3 regions of the Luteimonas sp. S4-F44 genome follow, and region 1 is predicted to be linked to each of the others. Evidence: predicted binding sites of a transcription regulator. Region 1 holds the regulator's gene; each other region holds the start of a gene.
What was found. Region 1 encodes HrcA, which represses chaperone genes, less so after heat shock. Its sites were predicted from a motif close to TTNGCACTCNNNNNNNNNGAGTGCNAA; they were not measured.
Positions count from the first base shown of each region.

Region 2: rpoH (RNA polymerase sigma factor RpoH) is a predicted target of HrcA. The motif match lies at 4,976-5,002, and genes of this name have one in related genera.
Region 3: groES (co-chaperone GroES) is a predicted target of HrcA. The motif match lies at 3,849-3,875, and genes of this name have one in related genera.

Region 1 is NZ_CP093340.1:1,668,812-1,675,853, forward strand. It holds gene recN (DNA repair protein RecN) at 1-1,660, opposite strand, end outside; gene hrcA (heat-inducible transcriptional repressor HrcA) at 1,778-2,863, shown strand; gene grpE (nucleotide exchange factor GrpE) at 2,972-3,502, shown strand; gene dnaK (molecular chaperone DnaK) at 3,624-5,549, shown strand; gene dnaJ (molecular chaperone DnaJ) at 5,665-6,792, shown strand; gene MNO14_RS07600 (NmrA family NAD(P)-binding protein) at 6,916-7,042, opposite strand, start outside.
Region 2 is NZ_CP093340.1:567,913-574,954, forward strand. It holds gene MNO14_RS02620 (acetyl-CoA hydrolase/transferase family protein) at 1-397, opposite strand, end outside; gene MNO14_RS02625 (UDP-N-acetylglucosamine--N-acetylmuramyl-(pentapeptide) pyrophosphoryl-undecaprenol N-acetylglucosamine transferase) at 514-1,668, shown strand; gene glnE (bifunctional [glutamate--ammonia ligase]-adenylyl-L-tyrosine phosphorylase/[glutamate--ammonia-ligase] adenylyltransferase) at 2,051-4,825, shown strand; gene rpoH (RNA polymerase sigma factor RpoH) at 5,012-5,890, shown strand; gene MNO14_RS02640 (TonB-dependent receptor) at 6,137-7,042, shown strand, end outside.
Region 3 is NZ_CP093340.1:554,792-561,833, reverse strand. It holds gene MNO14_RS02595 (hypothetical protein) at 1-1,456, opposite strand, end outside; gene groL (chaperonin GroEL) at 1,737-3,377, opposite strand; gene groES (co-chaperone GroES) at 3,511-3,801, opposite strand; gene MNO14_RS02580 (acyloxyacyl hydrolase) at 4,024-4,509, opposite strand; gene cutA (divalent-cation tolerance protein CutA) at 4,688-5,026, shown strand; gene MNO14_RS02570 (protein-disulfide reductase DsbD) at 5,073-7,042, shown strand, end outside.

The DNA.
Region 1 (7,042 bases):
TGTCCTGCAGCAGCTTGCGGGCGGCCGCGCGGGCCTCACTGCTGACCTCGACGCCACCCAGCATCCGCGCCAGTTCTTCGGTCCGGGCGTCGGCCTCGAGCAGGCTGACGCGGCTTTCGGTCGTGCCGCCGCTCGTGACCTTGTGCACGCGGTAGTGGGTGTGGCCCTTGGACGCGACCTGGGGCAGGTGGGTCACGCACAGCACCTGGCGGCTGGCACCCAGGGCGCGCAGTTTGCGGCCGACGATATCGGCGACCGCGCCGCCGATGCCGGAGTCGACCTCGTCGAAGACCATCGTCGGCACCGCGTCGTGGCCCAGCGCCGCGACCTCGATCGCCAGCGAGATGCGCGACAGCTCGCCGCCCGAGGCGACCCGGCGCAGCGGCCGTGGCGGCTGGCCGGCGTTGGCCGAGACCATGAACTCGATGCGCTCGGCGCCCTGCGGATCGGGCCGGTCGTGCTCGACCGGTTCGAACGCGACCTCGAAGGTCCCGCCGCCCATACCCAGCTCGTGGATCAGCGCGGTCGTCGCCTTCGACAGCGCCTTGCCGGCCTTGCGGCGGGCCGCGCCCAAGCGGTCGGCGGCGGTGTGCCAGCGCGCGAACGCCGCGTCGATCTCGCCGTCCAGCCGCGCCAGGCGATCGCCGGCACCGTCGAGCTGCTCGAGCTCGGCAGTCAAGCGTTGCCTGACCTCGCCCAAGTCCTCGGGCGTGACCCGGTGCTTGCGCGCCAGTTCGTGCAGCCGGCTCAGGCGCTGTTCGAGCAACTCGAGCTCGGCGGGGTCGATGTCGAGGTCGTCGCGGACCTGGCCGAGCAGGCGGGTGGCTTCGTCGAGCTGGATCGTCGCAGCGTCGAGCATCGCGTCGACTTCGCCCAGCCGGGGCTCGTGCGCACGCATCCGGCCCAGCTCGTGGCGCAGCGCGTGCAGCGCCTGCGGCAGGCCGACGGCATCCTCGCCGCTCATCCGGGCCAGCGCCGCGTCGCAGGTCTGGATCAGGCCGGCGGCGTTGGCATGGCGGCGGTGGGCGGCGTGCAGCTCGGCGATCGCCTCGGGTTCCAGCCGCTCGCCTTCCAGTTCACCGAGCTGATGGCGCAGCCAGTCGCGGCGCTCGCCGACATCGCCGATGCCGATCAGCGCTTCGCGCTCGCTCTGCAAGGCACGCCAGTCCTGCGCCGCGCCGCGGACCGCCGCCAGCAACGCGCCATTGCCGGCCTGGGCATCGAGCAGCGCCAGCTGACTGCCGCGCGCCAGCAGCGCCTGGTGTTCATGTTGGCCGTGGATCTCGACCAGGCGTCCGGCGAGTTCGGACAGCTGGGCGATCGTTGCCGGCCGGCCATTGATCCAGGCCCGCGAGCCGCCGTCGGCACGCAGCGTGCGCCGCAACTGGCAGGTCGCGCCTTCGTCGAGCTCGTTGTCGCGCAACCAGCGCAGCGCCGGGGCGGCGTCGTCGAGCGTGAACTCGGCATGCAGCTCGGCGCGCTCGGCGCCATGGCGGACGATGCCGCTGTCGGCACGCTGGCCGGACAGAAAGCCCAGCGCATCGACCAGCAGCGACTTGCCGGCGCCGGTCTCGCCGGAGATGACGGTCAGCCCCGGGCCGAACTCGAGGTCGGTGGCGGTGGCGACGGCGAAGTTGCGGATGGCGAGGTGGGTGAGCATCGGTGGAATTGTGCCTGGGTGGCCTGCGGTCGTGTAGCGCCGGCTTGATAGCCCGCGCGTGTCTCACGGCCGGAGACCGCGCTTGCATCGGTGGCGGCGGCGCCGTATACCGCCCGCATGTCGTCCGACACCCGCCACCCGCTCGACCCGCGCGCCCGCCAGCTGCTGCGCACGCTGATCGGGCGGCACATCCGCGACGGTGAGCCGGTCGGTTCGCAGACGCTTGCCCGGCATGCCGGGCTGGACGTGAGCCCGGCGACCATTCGCAACATCCTGGCCGATCTGGAGGAGGCTGGGCTGCTGAGCTCCCCGCACACCTCGGCCGGGCGCGTGCCCACCGCGCAGGGCTACCGCGTGTTTGTCGATTCACTGCTGCAGGTCAAGCCGCTGCGCGAGCAGGAACTGGTGCGGCTGCGCGGGGAGCTGACCGGCGCCGGCGGGCATCAGTCGCTGCTGGGCAGTGCCTCGGAACTGGTTTCGGCGATGACGCGTTTCGTCGGGGTGGTTTCGGTGCCGCGGCGCGAGCAACTGGCGTTCCGGCATATCGATTTCGTGCCGCTCGACGGCCAGCGGGTCATGGCGATCATCGTCTTCGCCGACCACGAGGTGCAGAACCGGATTTTCCAGACCCGGCGCAGTTTCGACGCCGCCGAGCTCGAGCGCGTGGCCAACTATCTGAACCAGCATTGCGCCGGCCGACCGATGGCCGCGGTGCGGGCGACGCTGGTCGAGGAATTGCGCCACGCCCGCGACGAGATGGAGGCGTTGCTGGCGCAGACGATGGAGCTGGCCGAACAGGCGCTGGTGCCGTCCGACGAGGACATGGTGCTGGCCGGGCAGAGCCGGCTGATCGGCGTGCAGGACCTGTCGGACCTGGACCGGCTGCGCGAGTTGTTCGAGGCGTTTTCGCGCAAGCGCGAGATCCTGCAGTTGCTCGAACGCACCCTGCATGCACCGGGTGTGCGCATCTTCATCGGCGAGGAAACCGGCCTGGCGCCGCTGGAGGGCGTGTCGCTGGTCACCGCGCCGTACGCGGCAGGCGGACGGACACTGGGTGTGCTCGGCGTGATCGGCCCGACCCGCATGGCCTACGACCGGGTGATCCCGGTGGTGCAGGCGACCGCCGATCTGTTGGGCGCCGCGCTCGGCGGCCATCCCGCGGCCGCCGACGGCGCCCCGGGACGCACGCCCGACGCGGCCTGAGCGACGGGGTGGGCGGACGCGCCGATTCCCCGGTCGCGGCTTGAAACCTGGGCGGCCAGCCCCATAGCTGGGCGGGTCGGCGGCCAGACGCCCGCCCCGGAACCGGACATGACCCAGGAACAGCACGAGACGCAGCCCCCCGAAATCCACGAGTCCGACGACCAGGCCACGCCGGTCGAGGTCCAGCTGACCGAACAGGTCGAACTGCTGAAGGCCGAACTCGAACAGGTGCGCGCGCAGAGCCTGCTCGAGCGCGCGGACCTTGAGAACCAGCGCAAGCGCCTAGCGCGCGAGATCGAGACCGCGCGCCGGTTCGCCAACGAACGTCTGCTCTCGTCGCTGGTGCCGGTGTTCGACGCGCTCGAGGCCGGGCTGGCGAGTGCGCCTGAGAACGATCCGCTGCGTGCCGGCGTCGAACTGACGCTGCGCGAACTGGTCAAGGCGACCGAGAGCAACGGCCTGCGCGTGGTCGCACCGGCGGCGGGCGACCCGTTCGACCCCGAGCACCATCAGGCGATGAGCATCGTCGAGGTGCCGGGCGTGCCGCCGGGCGCGGTCGCCCAGGTCTTCCAGAAGGGGTATCTGCTTAACGAGCGCCTGCTGCGCCCGGCAATGGTGGTCGTGGCCAAGGCTGACTGAGCGCGACCGGGGCCATTGCGCGTCACACCGCTTGAACGCTGTGTTGCGCGTCCCCAGATACCTCGCATCGACGGCTTCGCCGCCGTCCCCGCACAACGACATTTCCTAGAGGAACACTGCAATGGCAAAGATCATCGGCATCGATCTCGGCACGACCAATTCGTGCGTGGCGATCATGGACGGCGGCAAGGCCAAGGTCATCGAGAACAGCGAGGGCGACCGCACCACGCCGTCGATCGTCGCCTACACCAAGGACGGCGAGGTGCTGGTCGGCGCCTCGGCCAAGCGCCAGGCTGTTACCAACCCCAACAACACGTTCTTCGCGGTCAAGCGTCTGATCGGCCGCAAGTTCAAGGACGCCGAGGTCCAGAAGGACATCGGCCTGGTGCCCTACAAGATCCTCGAGCACGACAACGGCGATGCCTGGGTCGCGACCAGCGACGGCAAGAAGCTGTCGGCGCAGGAAGTCTCGGCGCGCATCCTCGAGAAGATGAAGAAGACCGCCGAGGACTACCTGGGCGAGAAGGTGACCGAGGCGGTGATCACGGTGCCGGCGTACTTCAACGACAGCCAGCGCCAGGCGACCAAGGACGCCGGCCGCATCGCCGGCCTCGACGTCAAGCGCATCATCAACGAGCCGACTGCGGCCGCGCTGGCCTACGGCCTGGATAAGAGCGGCGGCGATCGCAAGGTCGCGGTCTACGACCTGGGCGGCGGCACCTTCGACGTGTCGATCATCGAGATCGCGGAAGTCGACGGCGAAAAGCAATTCGAGGTGCTGGCCACCAACGGCGACACCTTCCTCGGCGGTGAGGACTTCGACGCGCGCGTCATCGACTACCTCGTCGAGGAGTTCCAGAAGGATCAGGGCATCGACCTGCGCAAGGATCCGCTGGCGCTGCAGCGTCTGAAGGATGCGGCCGAGCGCGCCAAGATCGAGCTGTCGTCGTCGCAGCAGACCGAGGTCAACCTGCCGTACGTCACCGCCGACGCCTCGGGTCCGAAGCACCTGAACATCAAGCTGACCCGCGCCAAGCTCGAAGCGCTGGTCGAGGACCTGATCAAGCGCTCGATCGAGCCCTGCCGCATCGCGCTCAACGATGCGGGCCTGCGCGCGTCCGACGTCAATGAGGTCATCCTCGTCGGCGGCCAGACCCGCATGCCCAAGGTGCAGCAGGCCGTTGCCGACTTCTTTGGCAAGGAGCCGCGCAAGGACGTGAACCCCGACGAGGCGGTCGCGATCGGTGCGGCGGTGCAGGGCGGCGTGCTGGCCGGCGACGTCAAGGACGTGCTGCTGCTGGACGTGACCCCGCTGAGCCTGGGCATCGAGACCCTGGGCGGCGTGTTCACCAAGATCATCGAAAAGAACACCACGATCCCAACCAAGGCCTCGCAGACCTTCTCCACCGCCGACGACAACCAGTCGGCCGTGACCGTGCACGTGCTGCAGGGCGAGCGCGAGCAGGCCCGCTTCAACAAGTCGTTGGCGCGCTTCGACCTGACCGGCATCGATCCGGCGCCGCGCGGCATGCCGCAGGTCGAGGTGTCGTTCGACATCGACGCCAACGGCATCCTGCACGTGTCGGCCAAGGACAAGAAGACTAACAAGGAGCAGAAGGTCGAGATCAAGGCCGGTTCGGGTCTGTCGGATGACGAGATCCAGCGGATGGTCGCCGACGCCGAGGCGCACCGCGAGGACGACCGCAAGTTCCAGGAGCTCGTCGCTGCGCGCAACCAGGCCGATGCGCTGGTGCACGCGACCCGCAGCGCGATCAAGGACAACGGCGACAAGGTGCCCGGCGATGTGATCGGCAACGCCGAGGCGGCGATCGCCGAGGTCGAGACCGCGATGAAGGGTGACGACAAGGCGCAGATCGAGGCCAAGTCCAAGAAGCTCGAGGAAGTCTCTCAGCAGCTGTTCGCCGCCGCCGCCGCGGCCGGGCAGCAGGGCGGGGGCGACGTCGGCGGGCAGGGCGATGCGCCCAAGTCCGACGACGTGGTCGATGCCGAGTTCACCGAGGTCAAGGACGACGACAAGAAGGCGTAACCAGTGGAACCGTGATGCGTGATCGACAAGAAGCGGAGCTTGGCTCCGCTTCTTTCTCACGCGGTCACGTACCGACGCTTCGAGTCACCCATCACGCACGACGAATCACGGTCTCATGAGCAAACGCGATTATTACGACGTCCTTGGCGTCTCCCGCACCGCAAGCGAAGACGAGCTGAAGAAGGCGTATCGCCGTTGCGCGATGAAGCATCATCCGGACCGCAATCCGGGGGATGCCGCCGCCGAGGCCGCGTTCAAGGAGTGCAAGGAGGCCTACGAGGTGTTGTCGGACGGCGGCAAGCGCAGGATGTACGACCAGCACGGGCATGCGGCGTTCGAGCACGGCATGGGCGGCGGCAATGCCGGACCGGGCTTCGGGCCGGACATGGGCGATATCTTCGGCGACATCTTCGGCAACATCTTCGGCGGCGGCGGACGCAGCGGCCCGCGTCGCGGTGCCGACGTGGGCTATGTGATGGAGCTCGACCTCGAGGACGCGGTCGCCGGTGTCGAGAAGCGCATCGAACTGCCGACGCTGACCGGCTGCGACGACTGCAATGGCAGCGGTTCGGAGGACGGCAAGCGCGAGACCTGCTCGACCTGCGCCGGTCGCGGCCAGGTGCGGATGCAGCGCGGGCCCTTCACGATGCAGCAGGCCTGTCCGCATTGCGGCGGGCACGGCCAGGTGATCGCCAATCCCTGCAAGACGTGTCATGGCGCAGGGCGGGTCGAGGACGAGAAGGTGCTGTCGGTGAAGATTCCCGCCGGCGTCGATTCGGGCGATCGCATCCGCCTGTCGGGCGAAGGCGAGGCCGGTCCGGCTGGTGCGCCGCCCGGCGATCTCTATGTGGAAGTGCGGGTGCGCCCGCACGACATCTTCGTGCGCGACGGCGACGACCTGCATTGCGAGGTGCCGATCCGCATCTCGCAGGCCGCGCTCGGCGACACGGTGCGCGTGCCCACGCTCGGCGGCGAGGCCGAGATCCGCATTCCGGCCGAGACCCAGACCGGCAAGGTGTTCCGCCTGCGCGACAAGGGCGTCAAGTCGGTGCGCAGCCGCTCGGTCGGCGACCTGTACTGCAAGATCTTCGTCGAGACGCCGGTCAATCTCACCGCCGATCAGCGCGATCTGCTGCAGCGCTTCGAGGCGACGTTCACCACCGAGAACGCGCGCCGGCATTCGCCCAAGTCCAGCACCTTCATGGACGGTGTCAAGGGCTTCTGGGAACGCATGACGTCCTGATCCGTCCCAATGTGCGGGCGCTTCTGCGAAGCGCCTGAAGCGATGAGGGCGATGACGCCCTCCGCGAGCAGCCTGATTGCTCGGGCGTCACGCTTCAGACGGCTGTCCCGCGCAAAGCGGCCTTCAGGTGTGCGTGGCCGTCGCCCGCCAACCATGCGCGCAGCGAGACGAGCTCGGGATTGAGCGCGCGGATCCGTTCAAGGTGTACGCGCTCTGCGAGCCGGCCGGATTCCAGGCTGGCGGCATATGT
Region 2 (7,042 bases), 1.1 Mb from region 1:
CCACGTCGATGTCGCCGTAGAAGCCGAACCACGCGTGCTGGGCGACGTGGCTCAGATGCGCGTCGATGTAGGCCAGGCTGCCGTCGTTGATGCGGCGGCGCGCTTCGGGATCGCTCTGGAACGGCAGGCGCAACGCGATGCCGTCGACCTTGGCCAGTGCGCCATCGAGCTCGGGTGCAGTCGAGGCCCCGGTCAGCAGCCGGATCTGGAACGGCTGCCCCGCGGCATGGACCTGCTCGATGCGTGCGGCCAGCGCCACTGGCACCGCCTTGGGGTAGCCCGAGCCGGTGAAGCCGCTCATCGCGACCGTCTGGCCCGGTGCGATCAGCGCGGCTGCCTGCTCGGGCGTGACGATGCGGTTGCGCAGGGCGGCGTTGCGGATGCGGTCTTCGGTCATGACGGGCACGGTGGACGTGAAGTCCCGATTATCGCGTGGGCGGCTGGATCGTGCAGGACCACGCGGCGGCGCGTGCGCTCGCTATAGTCGTGCCCCCGTCCGTCCCCGGATTCGCCATGTCGTCGCCCGTCGCCCGCACCTCGCTTCCCGCCGTCGCCTGCGCCGCAGGCGGCACCGGCGGTCATCTGTTCCCGGCCGAGGCACTGGCGCGGGAACTGCAGTGCCGTGGGCATCCGGTGGTGATCTACACCGAGCGCCGCGGCGCGGCCTACACCCAGGCACTGGCCGGGCTCGACCACGTCGTCCTGCCGGCGCGCAGCCTTGAAGGCGGCATCACCGGCAAGCTCGCCGCCGGGGTCACGATCCTGCGTGCGGCCTGGCAGGCGCGCCGCGACATGCGCCGGCGCGGTGTCGGCTTGCTGGTGGGGTTCGGCGGCTATCCCAGCTTCGCGCCTGCGCTCGCGGCCAGAAGCCTGGGTTGCCCGCTGCTGCTGCACGAGCAGGGCGCGCGCTTGAGCCTGGCCAATCAGAAGCTGCTGCGGCTGGCCGTTGGCGTGGCGACCTCATTCCCGGCGACCGCCGGGCTCGACGGCTTCGATCCGGCGCGCGTCGTCGACACCGGCAATCCGGTGCGTGCCGCGATCTTGGCCGCGCGTGGCGACTATCCTGCGCTCGACGGCGATGCGCCGCTGCGGCTGCTGGTCGTGGGCGGCAGCCAGAGCGCGCGGGTGTTCGGCGAGGTCGTGCCGCCTGCGCTGCTGCGGCTGCCCGAGCCGATGCGGCGCCGGCTGCACGTCTCGCTGCAGATGAAGGGCGAGGGCGCCGACGAAGTCGAGGCGACGCTGCGCGCGGCCGGCATCGAGGCGACCGTGCGCCCGTTCTTCGACGACATGGGCATGCGGCTGCGCGATGCGCATCTGGTCATCACCCGCGCCGGCGCAACAACCGCCGCCGACCTGCTGACCGTCGGCCGCCCCGCGGTGATGGTCCCGATCCCGCAGGGCGGCTCGCGCGACGAGCAGCGCCGCAATGCCGAGGCCCTCGCCGCCGCGGGCGTGGGCTGGTGCATGCCCGAGGCCGAACTGAGCGCGGAGCGGCTCGCCGCGTTGCTCAACGAGGCCTTTGCATCGCCGACTGTGCTGCCGAATGCAGCGCGTGCGGCTGCCGTGCTCGGGCGGCCCGATGCCGCGTCGGCGCTCGCCAATCTCGTCCAGGCGACGCTGGGCATTGCGCGTCACGAAGACCCGTGGGGCGTCCATACCGCGCCCTGAGCCTGAATGCGCGCAGGTTGGTGAACCCGCCAGTATTGTTTTGCACTGCAGCGTGCATCCCGTCGACCAGTCTTCCAATATCGCTCCGCACCCGACGTGGGGGAGGGAGCAAGCCCGTAACCGGTTCGCCGGAAGCGGGCTTTTTTTTGGTTCTTCGTTGACGGGGTCAGAGTGCAATTCCGCGATGCGAAATTGCACTCTGACCCCGGTTTGAGGCCCCGGTTTTGCGATGAGAGAGCGGCTTGCGGCTGACAGGCCGCTGCCCATCCGAAGTGGAACGTCCATTCCCCATTTGGGAGAAGAGCCTTCTTTGGCGCTTCTTCTCGGTCGTGAACGTGAGCGTGTCCTGTTTCGCGCCGGCGGCCACTGTCATGATGGCGGGATGACCGACGATCCCCGTGCAGCGCTCGATGCGCATGTCGCCCGCCTGCTGGCCCGCCTGCCCGACGCGGTACACGCCGACCCCACGGCGATGGCGCGGCTGCGTCCGGTCGCGGTCGCCAGCGACGTCGCGATCGACGTGCTGCAGCGCCAGCCCGACCTGCTCGCACATCTGCTGGCCGATGACGGCGACACGCCGCCCGCACCGCCGCGGCTGGACGCCGACAATCGCGGCGACTGGCCGATGCTGCTGCGGCGCTACCGCCTGGCCTGCTCGACACGGCTGATCTGGCGCGACGTACACGGGCTGGATGATGTCGAAGCGACGCTCGCCGGCAGCACCCAGTTGGCCGAGACCTGCCTGCAGGTCGCACTGGCCGCCCTCGAACAGGACTTCGCCAGCCGCCACGGCGTCGTGCGCGACGCCGACGGCCGTGCGGTGCGACTGGTGGTGTTCGGGCTCGGCAAGCTCGGCGGTGGCGAGTTGAACTTCAGCTCCGATATCGATTTGGTCTACGGCTTCGAAGCGGCCGGCGAGAGCGATGGCGCGCGGCCGTTGGCGGCCGAGGACTATTTCACCCGGCTCGGCCAGCAACTGGCGCGGCTGCTCGACGAGATCACCGGCGACGGCTTCTGCCATCGCGTCGACCTGCGTCTGCGGCCGTTCGGCAACGCCGGCCGGATCGCGCTGAGCTTCGCGGCGATGGAGCAGTACTTTCAGCGCGAGGGACGCGACTGGGAACGCTACGCCTGGCAGAAGGCGCGGCCCGTGGCCGGCGACCTCGCCGCGGGCGCGCGTTTTCTCGACCTGCTGCGGCCGTTCGTCTACCGCCGCTATCTCGACTTCGGCGCGCTCGACGGCCTGCGGCAGATGAAGGACATGATCGCGGCCGAGGTCGCGCGTCGGGAACTGGCCGACGACATCAAGCGCGGCGACGGCGGCATCCGTGAAGTCGAGTTCCTGGCCCAGGCGTTGCAGTTGATCCGGGGCGGGCGCGAGCCGGCCTTGCGCGAACGACGGCTGCTGCCGGCGCTGCGCGCGCTGCATGCGGCCGGGCAACTGTCCGACGAGGCGCTCACGCGGCTGCAGGCGGCATACCTGTTCCTGCGCCGCGTCGAGAACCGCTTGCAGATGGTGCGCGATGCGCAAACCCATCTATTGCCGGCCGATCCGCTCGACCGGCTGCGGATCGCGTCCGGCCTGGGCTACGCCGATTGGGCGGCGCTCGAGGCCGAGTTGCGGCGCGAGCGTGGCCACGTCGCGCACGAGTTCGATGCGCTGTTGGCGGTACGCAGCCAGCAGCGCCGCGTCGATACCGACAGCGATCTGGCGACCTGGTGGCGCGCGCTGCCCGATGGCGGTGATGCGCAGACACTGGCCGAGGCCGGTTTTGCCGATGCGCGCGAGGTCGCCGAGGCACTGCGCGACTTCGCCCGCTCGCCGAGCGTGCGTGACCTATCGGACAACGCACGCGCGCGGCTCGATCGATTGATGCCGGTGTTGCTGCAGGCCTCCGCGCCCGCGGATCGGCCGCTGCAGGCGGTGCGCCGCCTGTTGGCACTGCTGCACAACATCCTGCGGCGTGCCAGCTATCTGGCCCTGCTCGACGAACAGCCGGCTGCGCTGGCGCGGCTGGTGGAGGCGGTGACCCGCAGCGCCTTCCTCGCCGAGCGCCTCGCCGCGCATCCGCTGCTGCTCGACGAACTGCTCGATGCCCGGGTCGAGGGGCCACTGCCCGAGCGCGAGGGTCTGGCGACCCAGTGCAGCCGCGTGCTGCAGCAGCGCGATCTGGAATCGGCGTTGCTCGCACTCAACGAGATCCGTCAGCAATTGAGTTTCCGCATTGCGCTGGCCACGCTCGACCGCAGGCTCGATCCGCCGACGGCGACCCGGCAACTGGCGTGGCTGGCTGACGCGGTGGTCGAGGTGGTGCTCGCGTTGGCGATGCGTGAGCTCGAACGTGCCCATGGCCGACTGCCCGATGCCCGTTTCATAGTGGTCGGCTACGGCAGCCTGGGCGGCGAGGAATTGGGGTTTGGTTCGGATCTCGACCTGGTCTTCCTCTACGACGCACCCGCCAACGCCCAATCCGACGGCGCCCGGCCGCTCGATGCTCAGCGCTGGGCGGCGCGTCTGGCGCAGAAGATCGTCGCGCTGCTGGGCACGGTCACCGGCGGCGGTCGACTCTACGACGTCGACGTGCGCCTGCGCCCGGACGGCGGCAAAGGGCTGTTGGTCTCGTCGCTGGCGAGCTACGCGGAGTACCAGCGCGAGCGCGCGTGGACCTGGGAACACCAGGCGTTGGTGCGTGCGCGGGTGGTCGCGGGCGATGCGTCGATGCGCGAGGCGTTCGAGTCCGTCCGCAACGACACGCTGGCCCGGCCTCGCGACCCGGGGGCGCTGCGGGAGGAGATTGCCGCGATGCGCCGGCGCATGCGCAGCGAACTCGACCGTTCAACCGCCGAGCGCTTCGACCTCAAGCAGGGCGAGGGCGGGCTGGTGGATCTGGAGTTCCTGGCCCAGTCGTTGATCCTGCAAGGGGCGGCGACGCATCCCGGGCTGCTCGTGCCCCGGGCGACCCCGGCGTTACTCGAGGCCGCCGCGACCGCGGGCCTGCTGCCGCCCGCCCAATGCCAGGCGCTGCGTCAGGGCCATGCCTGCCTGCTGGACGTGGCGCTGGCCTGCATGCTGGATCGCCGGCCGCGCATCGCACCGGTCTCGCCGGCATTGGCCTCGGCTCGGGAGACGATTACAGGCATCGCCGGCTGGGCCTGATCTTCATCGTGGATTCGCCTGGCGAGGCGCAGGATCGAACATCTGGAGACGGCCCACAGCGGCGGCGCGGCTATCCGCTTAGGTGAACGATCCCTGTCCAGGAAGCGCTGGATGTTCCATGACCAGAACGCTCGGGAACTTCCAGCGGCCTTAGCAGTCATATCTGGGGACTGCTACCATCCTTTCATGAGCACGCAGACCATGACCCACGCCCTGGTTGCCAACAGCCTGCCGATCCTCAACCCGCTCGGTTCGCTCGATGCCTATATCGGCGCCGTGCACCAGATTCCGGTGCTGACGGTCGAAGAGGAACAGGCGCTGGCGCAGCGGTATCGCGATCACGACGATCTCGATGCCGCGCGCGAGCTGGTCCATTCGCACCTGCGCTTCGTCGTCCATGTGGCCCGCGGTTACAACGGCTACGGACTGCCGCTGGGCGACCTGATCCAGGAAGGCAACATCGGCCTGATGAAGGCCGTCAAACGCTTCGATCCGGACGTCGGTGTGCGCCTGGTGAGCTTCGCCGTGCACTGGATCCGGGCCGAGATGCACGAGTTCATCCTCAAGAACTGGCGCATCGTGAAGGTCGCCACCACCAAGGCCCAGCGCAAGCTGTTCTTCAACCTGCGCAAGAGCAAGACCCGTCTGGGCTGGCTCAACGCCGAAGAAGTGCGCACCGTCGCCGCCGATCTCAACGTGTCCGAACGCGAAGTGCTGGAGATGGAATCGCGCCTGTCGGGTCGCGACATCGGCTTCGATGCGCCCGCCGGCGAGGACGACGACAACGCGCCGCCGGCGCCGGTCGCCTACCTCGTCGCGCAGGACGAGGATCCGGCGCAGGCGTACGAGCGCAGCGACAGCGAGGCCGACCAGCTCGAACTGCTGCGTGAGGGCATGGCCAAGCTCGACGCCCGCTCGCGTGACATCATCCGTCGCCGCTGGCTCGACGACGAGCACAAGGTGACGTTGCAGGAACTGGCCGACGAGTACGGCGTGTCCGCCGAGCGGATCCGCCAGGTCGAGGCCAACGCGCTGAAGAAGATGAAGGCGTTGTTCGCAGCCTGACTCGAAGTCGCCACTACTGGATACAGACCGACGGCCCGCGCAAGCGGGCCGTTTTTGTATGCCACGTTCTACGCGCAGCATGCTGACTCGCGGCCCAGGCAGGCGACCGTTCGTCGGAAAGCTCCGTTACAACCCATTCAGGTTGTTGCATTTTGGTTAAATCTCGTACTAGCTTCTTCCTCTGTTTTGTTTCAGTTCATTAATGCGACCCGGCATCTGCCGGTCGTATCAACCTGAGGAGAAGCAATGAACGAGTGCCGGAGTCGCCGCAAACCCGTGTTCCGCCGGGCCGCGTTGAGCATCGCCTTGTTGGGCTGCATTGGCGTTGCGACCGCGCAAAGCACGTCGGGCGACATTTTAGGCAGCAACGGCGGTGACCCTGGGAGCCGTGTTCAGGTCCGGAGCCTCGCTTCGGGCGCAACGCGGGACGCAGTGGTTGGCGCGGACGGCCGTTTCCGGATCTCGGCGCTGCCGCCGGGTCAGTACGAGTTAACAGCCGCCGGACGCACGACTCGGGTCACCGTCATCGCCGGTCAAGCGGTCTCGACGTCCCTCGCGGCCGACGCGACCAGCCTGGACACGGTCCGCGTACGTGGACTGGGTGGCGTCAACAACATCGATTTGAGCAGCATCGAAACGCGGACCACATTCACCGCAGAACAACTCAACACCTTGCCGGTGGCGCGCAACGTGACCGCCGTGTCCTTGCTGACACCTGGCACCGCGTCGAGCAGCGAGTACTTCGGCAATGCGTCTTTCGGTGGCGCTTCGGCAGCCGAGAACAGCTACTACATCAATGGCTTCAACGTCACCAATCTGTATGACAACCTCTCGTTCACCGAGGTGCCTTACCAGGCCATTGAGCAGTTGGATGTGCAGACAGGTGGTTACGGTGCCCGGTATGGCTTCTCGACGGGTGGTGTGACGAGTGTCGTGGTCAAGCGCGGCAGCAATGAACTCAAGGGCGGGGTGAGCTACACATTTGCTCCAAACTCGCTGCGGGAACAGCCCGATCCGGTCACCCTCAAGGACGGCACGATCTGGCGGTCCTATGACCGCAACGAGTCCTCCTCCGACAATCTGAGTTTCTGGACCAGCGGCGCATTGGTCGAGGACCGACTGTTTTTCTTCGCGCTGGGGTCTTTCAGCAAC
Region 3 (7,042 bases), 1.1 Mb from region 1:
GGCGCGCGTCCAGGCGCTCGTGGAATTCGGCCAGCGGACCGCTGGATGCAAGCTCGAGGCGCAGGTCGCGTCCGCGCAGATCGATGCGCTCGGGGGCGGCCTCGGGCGCCAGGGTGAAGCGATCCATCTCGATCGCGATAGTGGTCCGCGGCGTGTCGTCCTCGGTCCCTTGCATGCGCATCGCGGCATGCGCGGCGCCTTCGAGCCGGTTGTCGAGCACGCGGGCGCGCACGCGCGCATCGCGCACGTCGATCCGGCTCCCAGGACGCAAGCGGCCCTGCTGCAGGGCGAGCGCGGCATCGAGATCGGCCCGCCCATCGAACGACAGCCAGTCGACATCCTCGAGCAGCACGTCGACCCAGCGCAGCGGCACCGCCGGCCACTGCGTCTCGACGGTACCGCCGAGTGCGCGGAGCGGACGCAGCCAGTCACCCGGCCCGATCCGGCGGTCGTCGACGTGCAGGTCGGCACGCAGCCAAGGCGTGCCGCCGGTCGCCGGCGCCGGCACCCGCGCTGCGAGCGCGATCGTATCGGGCGCGGTCCGCAGCGCGACCCCGAGCGGATGGCGCAAGGGCGTGCCGTCGGCGCCGCGCGAGAACACCGGCGCCGACCAATCGAGCCGACTGCCGGGCATCAGCACACCGCGCTCGAGCCGCAGGTCGGCGCGCAACTGCCCCGATGTCTCGGCCGTCCCGATCGGCAACGCATCGTCGTTGTGGGCCACCAGGTCGACACCTGGTGCCGGGCCGTCGACCTGCAGCCGCAGATCGACCAGCACCAGCTTCTCCACGCCTTGCGCCTGTTCGCGGATGTGGCCCGGCATCGCGATCTCGAGGTCCAGCGCGCCTTCGCGCAGCAGTTCCACGTCGCCTACGCGCAGGTTCGCGTCGGGCATGTGCAGCGTCGAGCGCCCGACCTCCATCGGCCCGCCCTCCAGTTGTTTTTCGAACACGAACTTCGCGTCGCCGTGCCCGGTCACCTGCGCCTCGTAGAAGTCGAAACGCAGCAGGCTCGGCGTGGTGATCGCATCGAAGCGCAGCGTCCAGGGCTTGCGTCCCGGGCGCTGGGAGGTCGGCATGTCGTGCGGCGTGCGCGCGACGTGCACCGACACGTCCTGCGCGCGGATGGTGCCGAACGCGACCTCGCGCCACAGCAGCGGCAGCAGCTTGATCCGGCCATTGGCACGCGGCGTGGCGGCGGTCCACAGATTGGTGCGGGCATGCCCGCCCATCACCACATCGCGCGCGTGGATGTGCCCGGGATACAGGCTCATCGCCCAGGACCACTGCGCGTGATAGCGCTCGGGCTTGCGATTGACCAGGCGTTCGCCCAGCGCGCTGTTGAGCAGCACGTTGGCGGCGATCAGGTACAGCAGGTACAGCGCCACGAGCACGGCCGCGCCCAGGCGCAGCCCTCGCCGGTGCGCGCGGATCCAGGAGGCAGGTGTAGTCGTCATGGCGACAGCATCGCCGATGATCGGTGACGGCGCTGAACACGCCTCGGCAGCCCCACCAGATCGTTCAGCACGTGGGGCATTGCGCGTGCGCGGCGACTGCGTGGGTTCCGTCGCGCGCCACACGGCGTGATCCATGCCCTGGCATGCGCACGGTCCCGCCCGCCGGCACCCAAGCCACGCACGCCGAAGACAGGCCTGATCGGGGCCCGACTGCCCCCATAAAGCAAGACCCCCGCTTGCGCGGGGGTCTTGGGTGTCGCGATCAGACTGAGGCGCTGGATCAGAAATCCATACCGCCCATGCCGCCCATGCCACCGCCCGGCGGCATCGCCGGCTCGTCCTTCTTCGGCAGCTCGGCGACCATCGCTTCGGTCGTGATCATCAGACCAGCGATCGAGGCCGCATTCTGCAGCGCAGAACGAGTGACCTTGGTCGGATCCAGGATGCCGAACTCGATCATGTCGCCGTACTCACCGGTCGCGGCGTTGTAGCCGTAGTTGCCGGTGCCGTCCTTGACCGCGTTGAGCACGACGCTCGGCTCTTCGCCGGCGTTGGTCACGATCTCGCGCAGCGGGGCTTCCATCGCGCGCAGCGCGATCTGGATACCGTGGGTCTGGTCCTCGTTGGCGCCCTTGAGCTGACCGATGGACTGCAGCGCGCGCACCAGGGCCACACCACCGCCCGGGACCACGCCTTCCTCGACCGCTGCGCGCGTGGCGTGCAGGGCGTCTTCGACGCGGGCCTTCTTTTCCTTCATTTCGATCTCGGTCGATGCGCCGACCTTGATCACCGCCACGCCGCCGGCCAGCTTGGCCACGCGCTCCTGCAGCTTCTCGCGGTCGTAGTCCGAGGAGGTCTCCTCGATCTGCGCCTTGATCTGCTTGATGCGCGACTCGATCGAACCGGTGTCGCCGGCGCCGTCGATGATCGTGGTGTTCTCCTTGGAGACCTGCACCTTCTTGGCGCGGCCCAGGTCGTTGATCGTCGCCTTCTCGAGCGAAAGACCCACTTCCTCGGAGATCACGGTGCCGCCGGTCAGCACGGCCATGTCTTCGAGCATCGCCTTGCGACGGTCGCCGAAGCCCGGCGCCTTGACGGCCACGACCTTGACGATGCCGCGGATGGTGTTGACGACGAGCGTGGCCAGGGCCTCGCCCTCGACTTCCTCGGCGACGATCAGCAGCGGCTTGCCGGCCTTGGCCACGCCTTCGAGGACGGGCAGCAGGTCACGGACGTTGGAGATCTTCTTGTCGTGCAGCAGGATGAACGGATCGTCGAGGTCGGCGGTCTGCGACTGCTGGTTGTTGACGAAGTACGGCGACAGGTAGCCGCGGTCGAACTGCATGCCCTCGACGACGTCGAGCTCGTTCTCCAGACCCGAGCCTTCCTCGACCGTGATCACGCCTTCCTTGCCGACCTTCTTCATCGCGTCGGCGATGATCGTGCCGATCGACTCGTCGGAGTTGGCCGAGATCGTACCGACCTGGGCGATCGCCTTGTCGTCGGCCGTCGGCTTGGACAGGTTCTTGAGCTCGGCGACGGCGGCCTGCACGGCCTTGTCGATACCGCGCTTGAGGTCCATCGGGTTCATGCCGGCGGCGACGGCCTTGGAGCCCTCGCGGATGAACGCCTGGGCGAGCACGGTCGCGGTCGTGGTGCCGTCACCGGCGTTGTCAGACGTCTTGGAGGCGACCTCCTTGACCATCTGCGCGCCCATGTTCTCGAACTTGTCGGCCAGTTCGATCTCCTTGGCGACGGACACGCCGTCCTTGGTGATCGTCGGCGCGCCGAAGCTCTTCTCGAGCACGACGTTGCGGCCCTTCGGGCCGAGGGTCGCCTTGACGGCGTTGGCGAGCACGTTGACGCCGCGCACCATCTTGGAGCGCGCGTCTTCGCCGAAGCGGATTTCCTTAGCAGCCATTGAAAACTCCGGAATTTGGATAGGGGATTAGGAATTTGGAGAAGCGCAGGACACTGATGATTCGCAAGGAAAGGGATGGGCGCTGACCGCCTCGATTCCCCACCCGCGAATTTTTGAAGTCCTTAGCTTTCGATCAGCCGACGATCGCGAGGATGTCGTCTTCCTTCACGATCTTGTATTCGATGCCCTCGGCCTTGTAGGCGCTGCCCGAGTACTGACCGTAGATCACGATGTCGCCGACCTTGACCTTCGGCGCGCGCACGCTGCCGTTGTCCAGGGCCTTGCCCTCGCCGACGGCGACGACTTCGCCCTTGGTGGGCTTTTCCTTGGCGTTGTCCGGGATCAGGATGCCGCCGGCAGTCTTCTCTTCGGCCTCGACGGGCTTGACCACGACGCGGTCGTACAGCGGCTTGAGATTGCTCATTCCAACCCTCTCTAAGTGATTGATTGTGAAGAAAACGGGCCCGAATTCTAGCACTCGCCTGTGGCGACTGCTAGAACGCGCGGCGCACGCACCCCGGCAACCCGGGACGCGACGGGAGATGGGTGCACGCGCCGGCTTTACAAGGGGGCGCGCAGAAAAATCATCAGATCGTCCAAACGCACTGCCCCGGCGCCGGGCCGGGGCAGGCATGCGTACGGTGGCTCAGCGGAAGCGCCAGGCGGCCACGAGCATGGTCTCGCCGTCGTTGGGCTGCTTGATGCTGGCGTTGGAGATGTGCCGGGCCAGCAGCGAGAAGCGCTGCCAGCGCCAACCGATGGTACTCACGAACTGCGGATTGCCCGACAGCGCATCGGTCTCGCCGATCTGGGCACCGACGCCGAAACCGGCGGTGAAGCCGTTGTCGCGTTCGTAGCGGGCGCCGCCGTGGATGACGCCGACATCCTCGTCGAGGTCGAAGCGGGTGTTGTCACGGGCACGGACATAGATCGCGCCCAGTTCCCAGCGCAGTACGCCGTGGGCGGTACGTCGCCACTCGGGCATCCAGGCCGCGGTCGCGACCACGGTGGTCTCGTTCTCGCGCGTGGCCGAGACGCCGACACCGACATCAATGGGAGAGGCCGCCTGGGCGGCAAGCGGCGCGGCCAGCACAAGACCGGCGGCGAGGACGAAAGACGAGCAAAGGCGCATGGAGGACCGCCAGGACAGCGATAGGGGAGGGAAAGTAAGTATACCGGCGAGTTCACTAATCGTTGATCGCTGGATCGCCCACCGGCGGGATAGACCATCCCCAAGGGGCCGGCGCAGCGTCGCGCCGGAGTTGTGCACGCCGCGTGCACAATGAACGCCGAGCAGATACCTTGGCGAGATGTCTGTTCTGACTTGCCTTAACAGCTCTCCCGACGCGGCCACGGCCCAGCGGATCGCCCGCGCGCTCGTCGACGCCCACCTGGCCGCCTGCGTCAATCTCGTGCCGGGCGTGACCTCGATCTACCGCTGGCAAGGCCAGGTCCAGACCGATACCGAGGTCCTGCTGGTGATCAAGACCACCAACGACCGACTGGAGGCGCTGAGCGAACGGCTGCGGGCCCTGCATCCCTACGACGTCCCCGAACTGGTCGCGTTGCCGGTCGTCGGCGGACTGGCCGACTACCTGCACTGGGTCGATGCGGAGACCGCAGCGACCGCCCCCCGCGACGCGGACTGAAATCCCGGGTTGGGCATCGCGAGCGGCGGCCTGCGATACTCGCGCGATGCGTACGTTCTTCCCCGCCTCGTTTCTGTCCCAGGCTGCGCGCATCCGCCGCCAGGCCTGTCGCACCTGGTATGGCCGGCTTGCGGTCGCGTTGCTGGCCACGGTGTCGCCGGCCACTGCCGTCGACTTCGACGACGTGCTGCCGGTCGACGAGGCCTTGGCGCTCTCGGCCACGGCGGTCGCGCACGACCGGATCGAGATCCGCTGGAAGATCGCCGACGGCTACTACCTGTATCGCCACCGCACCGCGGCCCAGGTGCCCGACGGCAGTTTCGGCAGCAGCACGCTGACCCTGCCCGACGGCCACCGCCACGTCGACGAGTTCTTCGGCGAAGTCGAGACCTACCGCGATCGCCTGGTCGCGACGCTGGACGGACACCCGCCCGCCGGCACACGCGGTGTCGCATTGCAGGTCAAATATCAGGGCTGCGCCGACGCCGGCATCTGCTACCCCCCGCAGACCCGCACCCTCCAAGTCGCTCTGCCCCCGCAAGAACCGGGGTCAGCGTCGGTTTTCTCGCGCCCGGACGCGACGGCGCCTTCGGCAAAAGGCGACGCTGACCCCGGTTTTGCGGCGCTGGGGCGGGCGCTGTCGGGGACGGGCGACGCGCTGCCCGCAGAGCGCGCGTTCGCGTTCGAGGCGATCGCGCAGGACGGCGACACCCTCCTGATGCGCTTCACTCCGGCGCCGGGCTATTACCTGTATCAGGACCGCAACCGGTTCACGGTCGAGGGCGCGGCGGGCATCCGCGCCGGCCAGCCGCGGTGGCCGGCCGGCAAAGCGCATCACGACGACCATTTCGGCGCGGTGACCGTGTACTTCGACCAGGTCGACGTGCCGCTGCCGGTTCTGCGCAGCCGGCCCGATGCCGCCGACGTCGAGGTGGTGGCGACCTTCCAGGGCTGCCAGACCGATGGCATCTGCTACCCGCCGATGACGCGACGTGTGCCGGTGGCGCTGCCTGCCGGCACGACGACGGCCGCTGCGGCCGCGCCCGGCGCGCCCGACGCGCCCACGCCCGAGGCCGTCGCAACAGGCCCCGCCGACGCCCCGCCGGCATCTGCCGACACCACCGCCACCACACCACCCACGCCCGAAACCGCCCCGGATGCCGCAGTCGCGGCCGCGGCCGGCAGCGATGCGGTCGCCGACAACGCCGCGCGTACCCGGCCCCCCACCACGCCGCGCATCGGCCTGCTGGCGGCGCTCGCCCTGGCGCTGCTCGGTGGCCTGGTGCTCAACCTGATGCCCTGTGTGCTGCCGATCCTGTCGTTGAAGGTGCTGGGTCTGGCGCAGAGCGGCGGCAGCCGCGCGCGGGCCCGGGCGCACGCGCTGTGGTACACGGCCGGCGTGCTGGTCGCGTTCGCAGCGGTCGGCCTGTTGGTGCTGGCGCTGCGCGCCGCAGGTCAAGCGCTGGGTTGGGGCTTCCAGTTGCAGCAGCCCTGGTTCGTGGCCGCGCTGGTGTACCTGATGTTCGCGGTCGGGCTGAGCCTGTCGGGCGTGTTCACGCTCGGCGGCCGGGTCGGCAATCTCGGCCAGGCGCTGGCTGCGCGCACCGGGCCCAGTGGCGATTTCTTCACCGGCGTGCTGGCCTGCGTGGTCGCCAGTCCCTGCATCGCCCCGTTCATGGGCGGGGCGCTGGCCTACGCGTTCGCCGCGCCCGCCGCGCTCGCGCTGGCGGTATTCCTGATGCTCGGCCTGGGCCTGGCACTGCCGTTCCTGCTGATCGGACTGGTGCCGGCGCTCGCCGATCGCCTGCCCAAGCCCGGCGCGTGGATGGAGACGTTCAAGCAGGCGCTGGCATTCCCGATGTACCTCACGGCCCTTTGGCTGCTGTGGGTGTTCGGTCGGCAGGCGGGCGTGAACGCGATGACACTGCTGCTCGCCGGCCTGGTGCTGTTCGCGCTCGCGCTGTGGTGGTTCGAACGCCGCCGCTGGACCGGTGGCGGCCTCTCGCGCGCACTGGC